2 linked regions of the Actinoallomurus bryophytorum genome follow. The protein of the gene in region 2 interacts with the protein of the main gene of each other region in a pairwise test. Links are inferred from orthologs where the notes say so. Each region holds a gene or a part of one and is shown on either strand. Other genes may lie near its edges.

Region 1 (7,214 bases), 4.7 Mb from region 2 along the record:
GATCTTGGAGGAGCAGGTGGTCGGCATGTCCTCGGTGGTGAAGACGTCCTTGTGCGCGATGGGCACGCCCGCGAGCGGGCCGAGCTGCTCGCCGGCGGCGCGCTTCGCGTCGACGGCGCGCGCCTGCGAGAGAACGGTCTCCCCATCGACGTGCAGGAACGCCTTGACCGAACCGTCGACCGCGTTGATGCGGTCGAGGTGGGCCTGGGCGACCTCGGCGGCCGAGGCCTCGCCGGAGGCGATGAGCGCGGCCAGCTCGGCGGCGGTCTTCTTGATGAGACTCGAGCTCATTGGTCGCTCAGCGCTCCTCATTCGCTACGCGGACGGCCTCGTGCCTCACCCGTCCACTCCACTCACTGCGTCGGGTTCGCTCCACTCAGACCTCCTCGTCCAGGATCCGCGGGACCTTGAAACGCTGCTGCTCGGAGGCAGGGGCGCCGGAGAGCGCCTGTTCGGGCGTGAGGCCCGGACGCAGCTCGTCGGCGCGGTAGACGTTGGTCAGCGGCAGTGCGTGCGAGGTCGGCGGAATGTCGGCCGCCGTGACCTCCTGGACGCGTGCGACCGCGGAGATGATGTCACCGAGCTGGGTGGCGAGGTGGTCGAGCTCGTCCTCGCGTAGCGCCAGCCGGGAAAGCCGGGCGAGGTGCGCGACCTCGTCCCGGGTGATGGCTCCGCCGGTGGCGGCACCCGTGGCGGCGTGCTCATCAGGCATAGGGAAACCGTTTCTGCGATCGATGGGTTCTCTTCAATCCTAGAGGGCCAAGGACACCCGCACCGACCGGTTTAGAGCCCGCGCGGGCAGGACTGCGCTACTGCGCCGTGTCCAGGCGGCGCCTGGCGGCGTTGTCGTCGGTCGCCGGACAACACCGGGCCGACTCCCTCCTCCGCCTTGCCAGACACCACCTGGACACCGCTCGCTACGCGCGCCCCACCCGCGCGGGCTCTCACCCAGCGGTGATCGTCAGCAGGCGGCCTCTTCTTGTGCGGCCAGCAGGTGGGAGCGTTCGCGGAGCCAGATGGTCGCGTCGGCGGCGGTCATCGGCGGCCGGAAGTGGTAGCCCTGGGCCGCGTCGCAGCCCATCTTGCGCAGCAGGGTGGCCGTGCCGGCGTTCTCCACGCCTTCGGCGACGGACCGCAGCCCGAGCGTGTGGACGAGGTCGACGATGGACTGGACGATCACCGCGTCGTCGCCCGTGTCGCACAGCCGGCCGACGAACGAGGAGTCGATCTTGATCTCCTCCACCGGCAGGCTCCTCAGGCGTACGAGCGAGGAGTAGCCGGTGCCGAAGTCGTCCAGGCTCAGGGGGATGCCGAGCTTGGCGAGGGCCGCGACCGTGTCGGCGGCGTAGGCCGGTTCGGTCATCAGGATCCGCTCGGTGATCTCGAGCTGGAGCGCGTGCGGGGGCACGGAGTGCCGCAGCAGGGCGGAGGCGATGGTCTCGGTGAGCGTCGAGTCGAGCAGGTCACGTCCTGAGGCGTTGATCGCCACCTGGATCTGCAGCCCGGCCTTCCACCACTCGGCCACCTGCGCGAGGGCGGCACCGACGACGAAGCCGGTGATGCCGCGCATGAGGTAGGTCTGCTCGGCGATCGGGAGGAACTGGTCCGGGGTGAGCAGGCCCTTGGTGGGATGCCGCCAGCGCAGCAGCGCCTCCATGCCGGCCGGGCGGCCGTCCTCAAGGAAGATCTTGGGCTGGTAGTGCAGCTCCAGCTCGCCGCGGTCGATGGCACGGCGCAGCTCCCCCTGGCGGCCCAGCCGCTCCGGGGAGTTTCGGTCGCGGTCGGGTGAATAGATCTCCACCCCGGTGCGACTCTCCTTCGCCACGTACATCGCGACGTCGGCGCGCTGCAGCAGGAGCTCGAAGTCGGGCGCGTGGTCGGGATGGAGCGCGATGCCCACGCTGCCGTCGAGGTCGAAGGAGTTGCCGTCGAGCCGTACCGGCTCGTTGAGCGCGGCCCGCAGCCGGGCCGCCACCTCACGCGCGGCGCGCGCGTCGCGTACGGAGGGCAGCAGCACGGCGAACTCATCTCCGCCGAGCCGTGCGACGAGGTCACCGGGCCGCACGCTGTGGGTCAGCCGGTGCGCGACGAGCTGCAGCAGCCGGTCGCCGGTGGGGTGCCCGAGCGTGTCGTTGACCTCCTTGAACCGGTCCAGGTCCAGGAGGAAGAGACCGACGCGCTGCTGCGGCTCCTCGTCGTCGGTGTCGCGCCCCTGCACCGCCCTGCGCTCGGCCCGGTGACGTGCCTGGGCCAGCGCCTCCTCGGTACGGACGATCAGCAGCTTGCGGTTGGGCAGCCCGGTGAGGGCGTCGTGCAGGGCCTGGTGTTCGCGGCTGAGCGAGACCGAGGCGTTGAGGTAGACCGCGATGAACGGCAGCACGAACAGCGGCACGAACGCCGCGGACCGGCTCATCGCGACCGCGACGAGCGGCGCCAGGCCCAGCAGGGCGCTGTGCACGAGGAGCTGGAGGCCGAGGTTCCACCGCATCGCCTTGACCATCGAACCGCGCTCGTGGAAGGCGATGGCGGCGTTCACCAGCAGCGAGTTGACCAGGAAGTAGACCATGCCGGCCAGCGCCAGCGGCAGCAGGTCGGTGCCTTCGAGGATCCACACGTGACTCGGCGAGGCGGTGATGCCGAACGCCAGCAGCGTGAGCCCGGACGCCGTGAAGCTCAGGGTGTACTGGCCGACGTTGAACGCGTTGCGGTGGACGGCGCGCCTGCGCAGGGCGCCGCTGGCCACGGTGGCGATCGCCTGCAACAGCAGGGCCGTGGGAAGACCCGCGTAGAGCATGGTGGCGAAGGTGAACGTGGTCGAGATGGTGGCGCCGGTGGTCTCGGTGGAGCCGGGGGTGACGATCGGCTTGAGCTCGCCGAGGAGGATGAGGGCGGCCAGGATCCAGAAAAGCGGGTTACGGACCAGCTCCCGCAGGTCGTCGCGGTGAAGGAAGGCGACCGAGGTGGCCAGGGCCGCGACACCGACCAAAGTGACACAGGCGATGTAGACCCACAACGGCGATCCGCGCCGAGGGACCGTGTCCCGCGTGTTGTTCGGGTCCTTCATCACGTCCTCGAGGGGTTACACCAAACGCTCCGCCTTGGATCAGTGCGGTGGTGTTTGGACGGACACAGGTGGTGCTTGAGGGGAGACTACGACGTTCGGGCAACTTCGCGAAACCAGTTGGGCACGTTCCGTTACGTCCGAAATCTAGGGTTGATCGGCTCGTCAGTAATCAGACGATACCGTACGGTATGTTGTCGCAGGTCAGAAAGCAGAGAACTGGCCCCGTGTCACTCTTCGGAAGTGATCGCTACCTCAGTGGCCGCATCCGGCCCTTTTTCGAGCAGAACGGCGAATCCCGCGTCGTCCAGAAGAGGTACGCCGAGCTTGACCGCTTTGTCGTATTTGGACCCTGGGCTGTCTCCGAACACCACAAATCCGGTCTTTTTGGACACCGCGCTGGACACCTTGCCGCCGAGCGCCTGCACCGCGGCGGTGGCGGAGTCACGGCTGTGGCTCTCGAGCGAACCGGTGATCACCACGCTGACGCCTTCGAGCGGCCGTGGGCCTTCGCTGCCCTCGTCCTCCATGCGCACGCCGGCCGCGCGCCACTTTTCGACGATCTCGCGGTGCCAGTCGACCTCGAACCAGTCCTTGACCGCGGCCGCGATCGTCGGCCCGACGTCCTCGACCGCGGTGAGCTCCTCCTCCGAGGCCTCGATGATGCGGTCCATCGACCGGAACTCCCGCGCCAGGGCCTGCGCGGCCGTGGGCCCGACATGCCTGATCGAGAGCCCGACCAGGACCCGCCAGAGCGGCTGCCGCTTGGCCTTCTCCAGCTCCTCGAAGAGCTTGTCCACCGTCTTCTTGGGCTCGCCCGCCTTGGTGGCGAAGAAGGTGACGACCTTCTCCTCCCCCGTCTTCGGGTCGATCTTGGGCAGGCCGGTGCGCTGCTCGCGTACGACGGACTTGATCTTTTTCAGCTCGTCGATGTCCAGGTGGAACAGGTCACCTTCGTTTTTGACCGGCGGGTCGTCGGGCTCCAGCGGCTGGGTCAGCGCGGTCGCCGCGACATAGCCGAGGGCCTCGATGTCGAAGGCGCCGCGGCCGGCCACGAAGTAGAGGCGCTCGCGGAGCTGGGCGGGACAGTTGCGGGCGTTGGGGCAGCGGATGTCGACGTCGCCCTCCTTCTGCGCCCTCAGCTCCGTGTCGCACTCAGGGCAGTGGGTCGGCATCGCGAACTCGCGCTCACTGCCGTCCCTCAGGTCGGCGACGGGGCCGACGATCTCGGGGATGACGTCACCGGCCTTGCGCAGCACGACCATGTCGCCGATCTTCACGCCCTTGCGCCGCACCTCGTCGGCGTTGTGCAGCGTGGCGTACGCGACCGTGGAACCGGCGACCTTGATCGGCTCCATCACGCCGTACGGCGTCACCCGCCCGGTGCGGCCGACACCGACGCGGATGTCGAGGAGCCGGGTGTTGACCTCCTGCGGCGGGTACTTCCAGGCGATCGCCCACCGCGGCCAGCGGCTCGTGGACCCGAGCCGGCGCTGCAGCGTGAGCTGGTCGACCTTGACCACGACACCGTCGATCTCGTACGCGGGCTCGTGCCGGTTTTCGCCGTAGTGCTCGATGTAGTGGCGTACCTCCTCGAGCCCGTCGACGACCGTGTAGCGGTCGCTCACCGGCAGGCCGAACGACCGCATCACCTCGTACGCGTGCGACTGGCTCTCGGGCTGCGTGCCACCCGTCCACGTGCCGAAGCCGTGCACGATCATGTTGAGCGGGCGCTTGGCGGTGACCCGCGGGTCCTTTTGCCGCAGCGACCCCGCCGCCCCGTTGCGCGGGTTGGCGAACGGCGCCTTGCCCGCGTCGACCAGGCTTTCGTTGAGCTTTTCGAACGCCTCGACCGGGAGGTAGACCTCGCCGCGCACCTCCAGCACGTCGGGGATGTCCTCCCCCTTGAGCTGGGTCGGGATGGCCTCGATGGTGCGGATGTTGTTGGTGATGTCCTCACCCGTGCGCCCGTCACCGCGCGTCGCACCGCGTACGAGCCGGCCCTGCTCGTAGGTCAGGTTGACCGCCAGTCCGTCGATCTTGAGCTCGCACAGGAACGAGGCGAGCGTGCCGACCTCCTTCTCCGCGCGCGCCACCCAGGCGGACAGCTCGTCGGTGCTGAAGGCGTTGTCGAGGCTCTGCATGCGCTCGAGATGCTCGACCGTGTCGAACTCGGTCGTGATCGGCGACCCGACCTTCTGCGTCGGCGAGTCGGGCGTGATCAGCTCGGGATGCTCGCTCTCCAGCTCCAGGATCTGGCGCATCAGGCGGTCGTAGTCCGCGTCGCTGATCGTCGGCTGGTCGAGAACGTAGTAACGGTAGTTGGCGTCGTCGAGCTCCTGGCTCAGCTCGCCATGACGCTGCCGGGCCTCATCGGGTATGCCTGTCGCCACGTGTGTCTCCCCTGCCGTGCGAGTACCGCCAAACAGTATTCTCTCGCGCGGCTCTGACACTTTGACCTGCGGCGCGCCCGTTGTTCGGGCCTGGTCGCGTCACGCGTACGCAGGGTCCGTACGCGGTCAGTCCTCGGCGGAGTCGCGCAGGATGCGGCCGGCCTCGCGGCAGTGCCTCAGGGCGCCGCGCGCGTACGCCGGGGTGGCGCCGGACAGCCCGCAGGACGGGGTGAGGACCACCGACGCGGCGAGTGATCGGGGTGAGAGCCCGAGGCGGTGCCACAGCTCGCGTACCGGCGCGACGGACTTCGCCGGGGCCGGCAGACGGGTGCCGCGCCCGGGGACGACGCCCATGAGGAAGCCGGTACCCGCCTCGACGGCCTCGCCGATCGCGTCCTCGTCGCGGATCAGGGACGCGTCGGCCGAGATCGCCTTGGCGCCGGCCGAGCGCAGCAGGGCGTACGGGACGCGGCGGGCGCAGCAGTGCACGATCGGGAAGGCCCCGGCCGTCTCGATGACATGCCGCAGCCGTTCTTCGGCGTGGGGCGCCTCGACGGAGCGGATACGGGAGAAGCCGCTCGCGGTGGGCACGCTGCCGTCCAGCACCCCGGGCAGGGACGGCTCGTCCAGCTGCAGGAGCACGGTCGCCCGCGGCAGCCGCCGCCGTACGTCACGGACGTGCGCGGCCACCCCTTCGGCGAGCGAGGCCGTCAGATCGCGTACCGCACCGGGATCGGCGAGCGCTCGCTCACCGCTCCTCATCTCGATGGACGCGGCGAGGGTCCACGGGCCGGCCACCTGGATCTTGACCGGTCCTTCGACGTCGGCGCCGAGCTCCTCCAGAGTGTCGAGGTCCTGGGCGAGGTAGCCGTGGGTACGGGACGTGTCGCCGCCGGGGTGGTCGGCGAACCTCCAGCCCGAAGGTTGCAGGCTGACGGCGAGGTCGACGAGCAGCCCGGCGGTCCGCGCGATCATGTCCGCCCCGGGACCGCGGGCGGGCAGCTCGGGCAGATGCGGCAGGTCCGGCAGTTCGCCGATCACGACCTGGAGCGCTTCGGCCGGGTCTTCGCCGGGATAGGAGCCGACACCGGTGGCGGAACCTTCGCTCCACGGGAACTCATGCACGGCCCTGAGCCTAGTCAGCCACCGCACCCGCCGAGCCGTGGCGAGAGCTAGGCGGTCAGGCGGGCGTAGGTGTCGAGGCGTTCGAGGGTCGGGGCCGTCGGCTCGGTCGGCAGGTAGAACAGGATCTCGTCCACGCCCGCCAGCGTCAGCTGCTCGACCCTGTCCGCCCTGGCCGCGGCGGCATAGGCCACGACCGGCACGTGCCACCCCGCGCGGGCGCGCAGGTCGGCCACCGCCTCGGCCAGGCCGTCGTCCTCGCGTCCCACGTCCGGCAGCCAGCCGTCGCCGTACTCGATGACGCGGTCCAGGGTCGTCGGGCCCCAGCCGCCGATCAGGATCGGTGGCCGGCGTACCGGCTTCGGCCAGGAGTAGATCGGATCGAAGTCGGCGAACTCACCGTGGAACTCGGCCTGGTCGCTCTCCCAGATCGCCCGGATCGCGAGGACGTACTCCCGCATACGGGCCACCCGGGTCTTCGGGTCCGTGCCGTGGTTCAGCATCTCCCGGCGGCTCCAGCCGGCGCCGACGCCGAGTACGGCGCGGCCACCGGTGACCACGTCGAGGGACGCGGTCTCCTTGGCGAGCAGGATCGGGTCACGCTGGTTGATCAGGGCGATGCCGGTGCCGACCTCGAG
Region 2 (7,314 bases):
GATCAAAGGCTTCACGGGACTTAAGCGTACGGACTCAGCGAAGCTCGCGCTTGAGGATCTTTCCGGTCGCGGTCATCGGCAGCTCGTCGCGGAACTCGATCGTGCGGGGGTACTTGTAGCTCGCGAGGTTCTCCTTGGACCACTCGACGAGCTCGTCCGCGGTGGTGGTGGCGCCGAAGACCGGGATGACGTACGCCTTGATCTCCTCGCCGTGGCTGTCGCTCGGGACGCCGACGACGGCGGCGAGCGAGACCGCCGGATGCGTCATCAGCACCTCCTCGACCTCCCGCGGGTACACGTTGAACCCACCACGGATGATCATGTCCTTGGACCGGTCGATGATGTAGTAGTAGCCGTCCTCGTCGCGGCGCGCGATGTCGCCGGTACGGAACCAGCCGTCGCGCATCGCCTCGCCGGTGGCCTCGGGCCGCTGGTGGTAACCCTTCATGACGCAGTGCCCGCGGATGGCGATCTCGCCCGGCCCGTCGCCCGCGTCCTTCCAGTCGTCCTCGATGAGCTTCATCTCGACGCCCCAGATGGGCAGCCCGATCGACCCGGGCCGGGCCGGGCGGTCCGGGCGGTTGAAGGACGCGACGGGAGAGGTCTCCGACAGGCCGTACCCCTCGACGATGTTCACGCCGAAGCGCTCAGAGAAGCGGTTGAGGACCTCGAGTGGAAGGGCCGCGCCACCGCTCGACGCGGTCGTCAGGGCGGAGGCGATCTGACCGAGCTGCTCCGCGGTGTGGCCGCCGTCGTGGGTGAGCAGACCCCAGTACATCGTGGGCACACCCGCGAAGAACGTGACCTTCTCGGCGAGCATGAGGTCGAGCGCCGCGCCGGGCTCGAAACGCGGCATCAGCACGACCGTGGCCTGTCGCAGGAACCCCGTGTTGAGCACCACCGACTGGCCGAAGGCGTGGAAGAGCGGCAGTGCGGCCAGGAAGACATCGTCGCCGTCCGACTCGAACATGCCGTCGCAGACCATCGCGTTCATCAGCATGTTCTGGTGGGACAGCTCGGCGCCCTTCGGCCGGCCCGTCGTGCCGCTCGTGTACAGGATGACCGCGGTGTCGGTGGCCTCGGTCCGGGCGGTCTCGAACGCTCCCGCCTGCCCGTCGAGCGCCGCCCAGAACGACTCGCCGTGCGGCGTCTCGGTGGCCAGTGGCGTGGCGGGCAGCACGAAGAAGTCCGTGCAGCCCGGAATGTCGTCGAAGGCGCCGCGGGACGCCTCACCGAGGGGCAGCTCCGGGGTGCCCTCGAAGGCGAACAGCGCCTTCGCCTCGGAGTCCTCGAGGTGGTAGGCGATCTCACGCCGCTTGAGCAGGACGTTCAGCGGCACGACCACGGCGCCGGCCTTGAGGATGCCGAAGTAGACCATCGGGAAGTAGGGCACGTTGGGGCAGGCGAGCGCGACCTTGTCGCCGGGGCGTACGCCCCGTGACCGCAGGAGGTTCGCCACCTGGTTCGCGATGGTGTTCACGAACGCGTACGAGAGCCGGAGGTCGCCGAAGACGAGCGCCTCGCGGTCGGGGGTCTCACGTGCGGTGTCGTCGAGGACGACCGAGAGGTTCAGCATCGGCTGCTCCTGCTGTCAATGGGGGACGCGCGTCCCCCATTGATAGCAGGCCCTGCTCAGGAGAAGACGACGTCGGAACAGGAGTAGAAGGCGTTCGTGGTGTCCGCGATGTCCCAGACCGCGAGGATCAGCTGCCGGCCGTGCCGCGTCGGGAGGGTGCCGCGGTGCGTGACGGGGTTGGGCGGCCGCGAGCCGTTGTAATTCTGCGTCAGGAACGGCGTGGACTCCAGCGCCGCGCGGGTGAGCGGCTTGGTCGGGTCGTAGCTCGTCTTGGTGATGAAGTACCGGAACGACGTGGTCGCGTGGATCGCGGTGAACGTCCAGGTGAAGTTGTACGACGCGCCGCTCGTCATCGAGGCGGCGGGCCACGTGCCGCCACGCGGGTCGTCGAGCTGGCTGAACTCACTGTGGTTCGCGCTGCAGATGTGACCGTCCGCGGGGCCGGCCGAGGGGAACCCCTTCGGGCCCTCGACGCTCTGCGGTTCGTACTGGATCGAGCCGCAGTTCGCGACCTGCTGCTGGGCGCAGCGGTAGCTGCGGCTGGGGGGCGACGTCGTGTATCCGTGCGAGAAGGCGGGGGTGCCGGTCGCGAGCGTGAGCCCGGCGGCGGCGATGACGGCGAGGGCGAGCTTTCGTTGCACGTGACTCTCCTTGGGGGCGGGCGGGGGAGGCCGGTCAGCGCTGGAGTCACCTCACTGTCGTGAATTTACTGGAAACCTTCCTAAAAGTCAGGTAGCCAGTAGGGGCTGGTGTGTGTCACCTCCGGTGGCCGGAAGCCAGGTGGCCCTTGCTTGCGTCTGCGCTAGTCTTGGGATATGTGCTCTCGGCTGCTCCTTAGCCGGCCGCGTTGACGTAGGCATCGGTCGACGCGGCAGCCCCTCCTGTGCGAGGGGCCTTCTCATGCAAGGGGCACAATTTCGTGAGCCGAAGCCGTGTGAAATCAGACGAGGAACGATGACTGGCGTCGACGAGAACTTTGACCCGCGGGCTATTCAGGACAAATGGCAGGCCCGGTGGGAAGAGCTGAATCCCTTCGCGGCGAGTGAGGACCCCGCCGACGAGCGTCCCCGCAGGTACGCGCTGGACATGTTCCCCTACCCCTCCGGCGATCTCCACATGGGTCACGCCGAGGCGTACGCGATCGGCGACGTCAGCGCCCGCTACTGGAACCAGCACGGCTTCAACGTCCTGCACCCCATCGGCTGGGACTCCTTCGGGCTGCCCGCGGAGAACGCCGCGATCAAGCGCAACTCCCACCCGTCCGAGTGGACGTACGCCAACATCGAGACGCAGGCCGACTCGTTCCACCGCTACGCGACCTCCTTCGACTGGTCCCGGCGGCTGCACACCTCCGACCCGGAGTACTACCGCTGGAACCAATGGCTGTTCCTGCGCTTCTACGAGCGCGGGCTGGCCTACCGGCAGGGCGGCAAGGTCAACTGGTGCCCGAACGACCAGACCGTGCTGGCCAACGAGCAGGTCGTCGCCGGCCACTGCGAGCGGTGCGGCGCCCTGGTCGAAAAGCGCGTGCTGACCCAGTGGTACTTCAAGATCACTGAGTACGCCGACCGGCTGCTGACCGACATGGAGCAGCTGGACTGGCCCGAGCGCGTCCTGCTGATGCAGCGCAACTGGATCGGCCGGTCCGAGGGCGCCGACGTCGCGTTCCAGATCGAGGGCAGGGACGAGCCCGTCACGGTGTACACCACCCGTCCCGACACGCTGTACGGCGCCACGTTCTTCGTGGTCGCCGCCGACGCCGCGCTGGCCGAGGAGATCTGCGCGCCCGAGCGGCGCGCTGAGTTCGAGGCGTACCGCGAGACGGTGCAGCGCGAGACCGAGGTCGACCGGCTGGCGGCCGACCGGGACAAGACCGGCGTGTTCCTGGGGCGCCACGCCGTCAACCCCGTCAACGGTGAGCGGATCCCCATCTGGGCCTCGGACTACGTGCTGGCGGAGTACGGCCACGGCGCGATCATGGCGGTGCCCGCGCACGACCAGCGCGACCTGGACTTCGCCCGCACCTTCGACCTGCCGGTCCGCGTGGTCGTCCACACCGGCGACGCGGACCCGGGCGAGTCCGGCGTCGCGACTCCCGGTGAGGGCGAGCTGGTCAACTCCGGGCCGCTGGACGGCCTGACCAAGACCTCCGCCATCCCGCGGATCACCGAGATGCTGGAGGAGAAGGGCCTGGGCAAGGCGGCCGTCAACTACCGGCTGCGCGACTGGCTGATCTCCCGGCAGCGCTTCTGGGGCACGCCGATCCCGATCATCCACTGCGAGGGGTGCGGAGAGGTCCCGGTCCCGGACGAGCAGCTGCCCGTACGCCTGCCGGAGGACCTGCGCGGCGCGGACCTGGCGCCTCGCGGTGTCTCGCCGCTGGCGGCCGCCGCGGCGTGGGTCAACGTCGAGTGCCCGAAGTGCGGTGGCCCCGCCAAGCGCGACACCGACACGATGGACACCTTCGTCGACTCCTCCTGGTACTTCATCCGCTACTGCTCGCCGGACTACGCCGAGGGGCCGTTCGACGTCGAGAAGGCGCGCCAGTGGATGCCCGTCGACCAGTACACCGGCGGTGTCGAGCACGCCATCCTGCACCTGCTGTACGCGCGCTTCTTCACCAAGGTGCTGTACGACATGGGCATGCTGGACTGCGTGGAGCCGTTCACCCGGCTGGTCAACCAGGGCCAGGTCATCCTCAACGGCTCGGCGATGTCCAAGACGACCGGCAACCTGGTCGACCTGGGCGAGCAGATCGCCGCGTACGGCGTCGACGCCGTACGCCTGACGATGATCTTCTCGGGTCCGCCCGAGGACGACATCGACTGGGCCGACGTCTCTCCGTCGGGCGCGATGAAGTTCCTGGCCCGCGCGCACCGGGTGGCCGCCGACGTGACCTCGGCGCCCGGCGCCGCCGCCTCGGCCGGCGACGTCGAGCTGCGTAAGGTGACCCACCGGACGATCGACGAGGTCACCCGGCTGGTCGAGGCCCACCGCTACAACGTCGCGGTGGCCCGGATGATGGAGCTGACCTCCGCCGCCCGCAAGGTGATCGACTCCGGGGCGGGCGGGGGCGACCCGGCGGTACGCGAGGCCGCCGAGACCCTGGCGGTCATGCTGTCGCTGGTGGCGCCGTACACCGCCGAGGAGATGTGGGAGCGCCTGGGACGCGAGGCGTCGGTGGCGAAGGCCGGCTGGCCCACCGCCGAACCCGCGCTGCTGGTCCAGGAGTCCGTCACGTGCGTCGTCCAGGTGGCCGGCAAGGTCCGTGACCGGCTGGAGGTCCCGCCGAACATCGGGCAGGACGAGCTGGAGCGCATGGCGCTGGCCTCACAGAAGGTCCGGTCGGCCCTCGGCGACCGCGGGATCCGCAAGGTCGTCGTACGCGCGCCGAAGATCGTCAACATCGTGCCGGCCTGATCGCGGTGGTCCCTCGACCCGAGGGACAGATGCCCACGAACGCGACATGAAAGCGGTGAGGGCACCCCGTCCGGGGGTGCCCTCACCGCTATGAGCGCAGTGCCAAGGAGACGTGGCCGGTGCGCGTGTCACATCTTGCGGAGCACCGCCACCACGCGGCCGAGGATCGTCGCGTCGTCGCCGGGGATCGGGTCGTACGCCGGGTTGTGCGGCATCAGCCAGACCTTGTCGTCGCGGCGTTTGAACGTCTTCACCGTCGCCTCGCCGTCGATCATGGCCGCGACGATGTCGCCGTTCTCGGCCACCGGCTGCTGGCGTACGACGACCCAGTCCCCGTCGGCGATCGCGGCCTCGATCATCGAGTCACCGCTGACGTTGAGGAGGAAGTGCGTGCCCTCACCGACGAGCTGCTTGGGCAGCGCGAAGACGTCCTCGACGGCCTCTTCGGCCAGGATCGGGCCACCCGCGGCGATACGGCCGACGAGAGGCACGTACGTCGGGGCCGGGCGTGTCGCGCTTTCCTGTCCCGCCGCCGTCTCGTACGACTCCGGCTCGGCCGGCAGTCCTGCCGAGCCCGGCATGCGCACGACCACGGCGCGCGGACGATTGGGGTCGCGCAGGAGGAAGCCCTTGCGCTGAAGCGCCCGCAGTTGATGCGACACGCTGGAGGTGCTGGTAAGTCCGACCGATTCGCCGATCTCGCGCATCGATGGTGGATAGCCGCGCCTCTGCACGGAGTCGCGGATCACCTCCAGAACCTTGCGCTGGCGTGCCGTCAACCCGCTTTCATCACTCGGGCCATCAGGCATTTCCCGGACCTTGCTCATGTATGTCTCCGCTGGATGACTGTGTTCCGGTGACGCGCTGTCGCCGGAATTTCGCTCCTGTAGACGGACGTTAGCGCCTCGTCGCTAAATGATCAAACACCTGTTCGAAGATGTCCTGGAAATTTGCCCATGGTCTGCGGTAGAACTCGTACGGGTGTTCGATCGAAACTTCGTTCGACTCATCAGAGGGGAGATCGATATGAGCATGTCCGCTCAGGCCCGCCCTTCCGTGCCACTCCGTCTCACTCGACGTGGGCGCATAGCCGTCGTCTGTACCATCGCTCTGGTCCTTCTCGCCGGCTTCATGGTGGGGGCACGGCACCGGGCCCGCGCCACGTCCGGCGGAGACCAGGGGCCGGCTCCGGTGGGGGAGTCGGTGATCGTGGGGCCGCACGACACGCTGTGGGGCATCGCGGTGCGTTCCCGTCCGGAGGTCGACCCCCGGATCACCGTTCAGCGCATGATCGACCTCAATGCCCTCTCCAGTGCCGTCGTCAACCCGGGGCAGAAGGTCTACATCCCCTCCCGGTGAGCCCCCGCCTGCTCCCGGCCCCGCCTGTCCCGATGTCCGTGCGCTCTCGTATCGCCGTGCAGGTGGGGGCGCGACACGCCGACGAACGTCCCCAGGCCCGTGACCTGAGCGGCGTCTTCGCATTCATGTTGCGGACGAGGTTGCGGAGGGCATCGCGGAGTCGTACGGTGGACCACAACATCTAGTAGTTACATGGATGTGATTCACCACAGGTTGTGGTGGCGGAGTGAAGTTTGTGTAATCGGCGTGTAACGACGTGCTGTGGGAGAGGGGTGGCGGGGCCATGCATTGCCCGTTCTGCCGCAATCCGGACAGCAGGGTGATCGACAGCCGCTCCACCGACGACGGCGCGGCCATCCGGCGGCGCCGGTCGTGTGCCGAGTGCGGGCGGCGCTTCACCACCCAGGAGACGGTGCTGCTGATGGTCGCGAAGCGAAGCGGCGTCACGGAGCCGTTCTCCCGCGAGAAGATCACCGCTGGGGTACGCCGGGCGTGCCAGGGACGTCCCGTGACAGAGGACGCGCTGGCCCAGCTCGGACAGCGCGTCGAGGAGGCGATCCGGGCGACCGGAAACGCCGAGATGCCCTCCCACGAGGTGGGGCTGGCCATCCTCGGGCCCCTGCGCGAGCTCGATGAGGTCGCCTACCTGAGATTCGCCTCCGTCTACCGGGGGTTCGAGTCGATCGACGACTTCGAGAAGGAAATCGAATCTCTGCGCGCGGCTGAACGCGGCCGGTAACACCCGCTAGCTGCTGCTTGTTATACGAGTTGTCCTGGAGATGGGCCGGTGCGGCCCGAAGAGGGGGAAGGTCATGACGGAAACGGTGAGCGGCCAGGCACGGCGCGGGAGGAGCGGCCGTAAGGGGCTGAAGATGGAACGCATCTTCACCCGGCCAGGCATTCACCCCTACGACGAGGTTCGGTGGGAGCGCCGCGACGTCGTCATGACCAACTGGCGG

What was found. Proteins that work in one complex are often made in the same cells at the same time.
Region 1: the proteins of leuS (region 2) and ligA interact in binary tests that used the Escherichia coli proteins (3 or more experiments, as listed by UniProt). The link is inferred for Actinoallomurus bryophytorum from one-to-one orthologs.

What each region holds. Positions count from the first base shown.
Region 1 is NZ_VFOZ01000001.1:869,034-876,247, forward strand. The notes cover bases 2,874-5,807. They hold ligA (NAD-dependent DNA ligase LigA), read right to left. Parts: upstream 5,455-5,807; coding sequence 3,292-5,454; downstream 2,874-3,291. Other genes in these bases: FB559_RS04150 (putative bifunctional diguanylate cyclase/phosphodiesterase), read right to left, coding at 2,874-3,064; FB559_RS04160 (methionine synthase), read right to left, coding at 5,581-5,807. Also shown: Asp-tRNA(Asn)/Glu-tRNA(Gln) amidotransferase subunit GatA, read right to left, coding at 1-291; Asp-tRNA(Asn)/Glu-tRNA(Gln) amidotransferase subunit GatC, read right to left, coding at 377-712; more of FB559_RS04150, read right to left, coding at 962-2,873; more of FB559_RS04160, read right to left, coding at 5,808-6,579; FB559_RS04165 (LLM class F420-dependent oxidoreductase), read right to left, coding at 6,627-7,214. UniProt on the Escherichia coli protein: DNA ligase that catalyzes the formation of phosphodiester linkages between 5'-phosphoryl and 3'-hydroxyl groups in double-stranded DNA using NAD as a coenzyme and as the energy source for the reaction.
Region 2 is NZ_VFOZ01000001.1:5,604,310-5,611,623, forward strand. What follows is about bases 2,230-5,263. They hold leuS (leucine--tRNA ligase), read left to right. Parts: upstream 2,230-2,530; coding sequence 2,531-4,996; downstream 4,997-5,263. Other genes in these bases: lexA (transcriptional repressor LexA), read right to left, coding at 5,125-5,263. Also shown: FB559_RS26290 (hypothetical protein), read right to left, coding at 1-15; FB559_RS26295 (long-chain-fatty-acid--CoA ligase), read right to left, coding at 35-1,576; FB559_RS26300 (lytic polysaccharide monooxygenase auxiliary activity family 9 protein), read right to left, coding at 1,633-2,217; more of lexA, read right to left, coding at 5,264-5,823; FB559_RS26315 (LysM peptidoglycan-binding domain-containing protein), read left to right, coding at 6,128-6,355; transcriptional regulator NrdR, read left to right, coding at 6,639-7,094; FB559_RS26325 (vitamin B12-dependent ribonucleotide reductase), read left to right, coding at 7,168-7,314.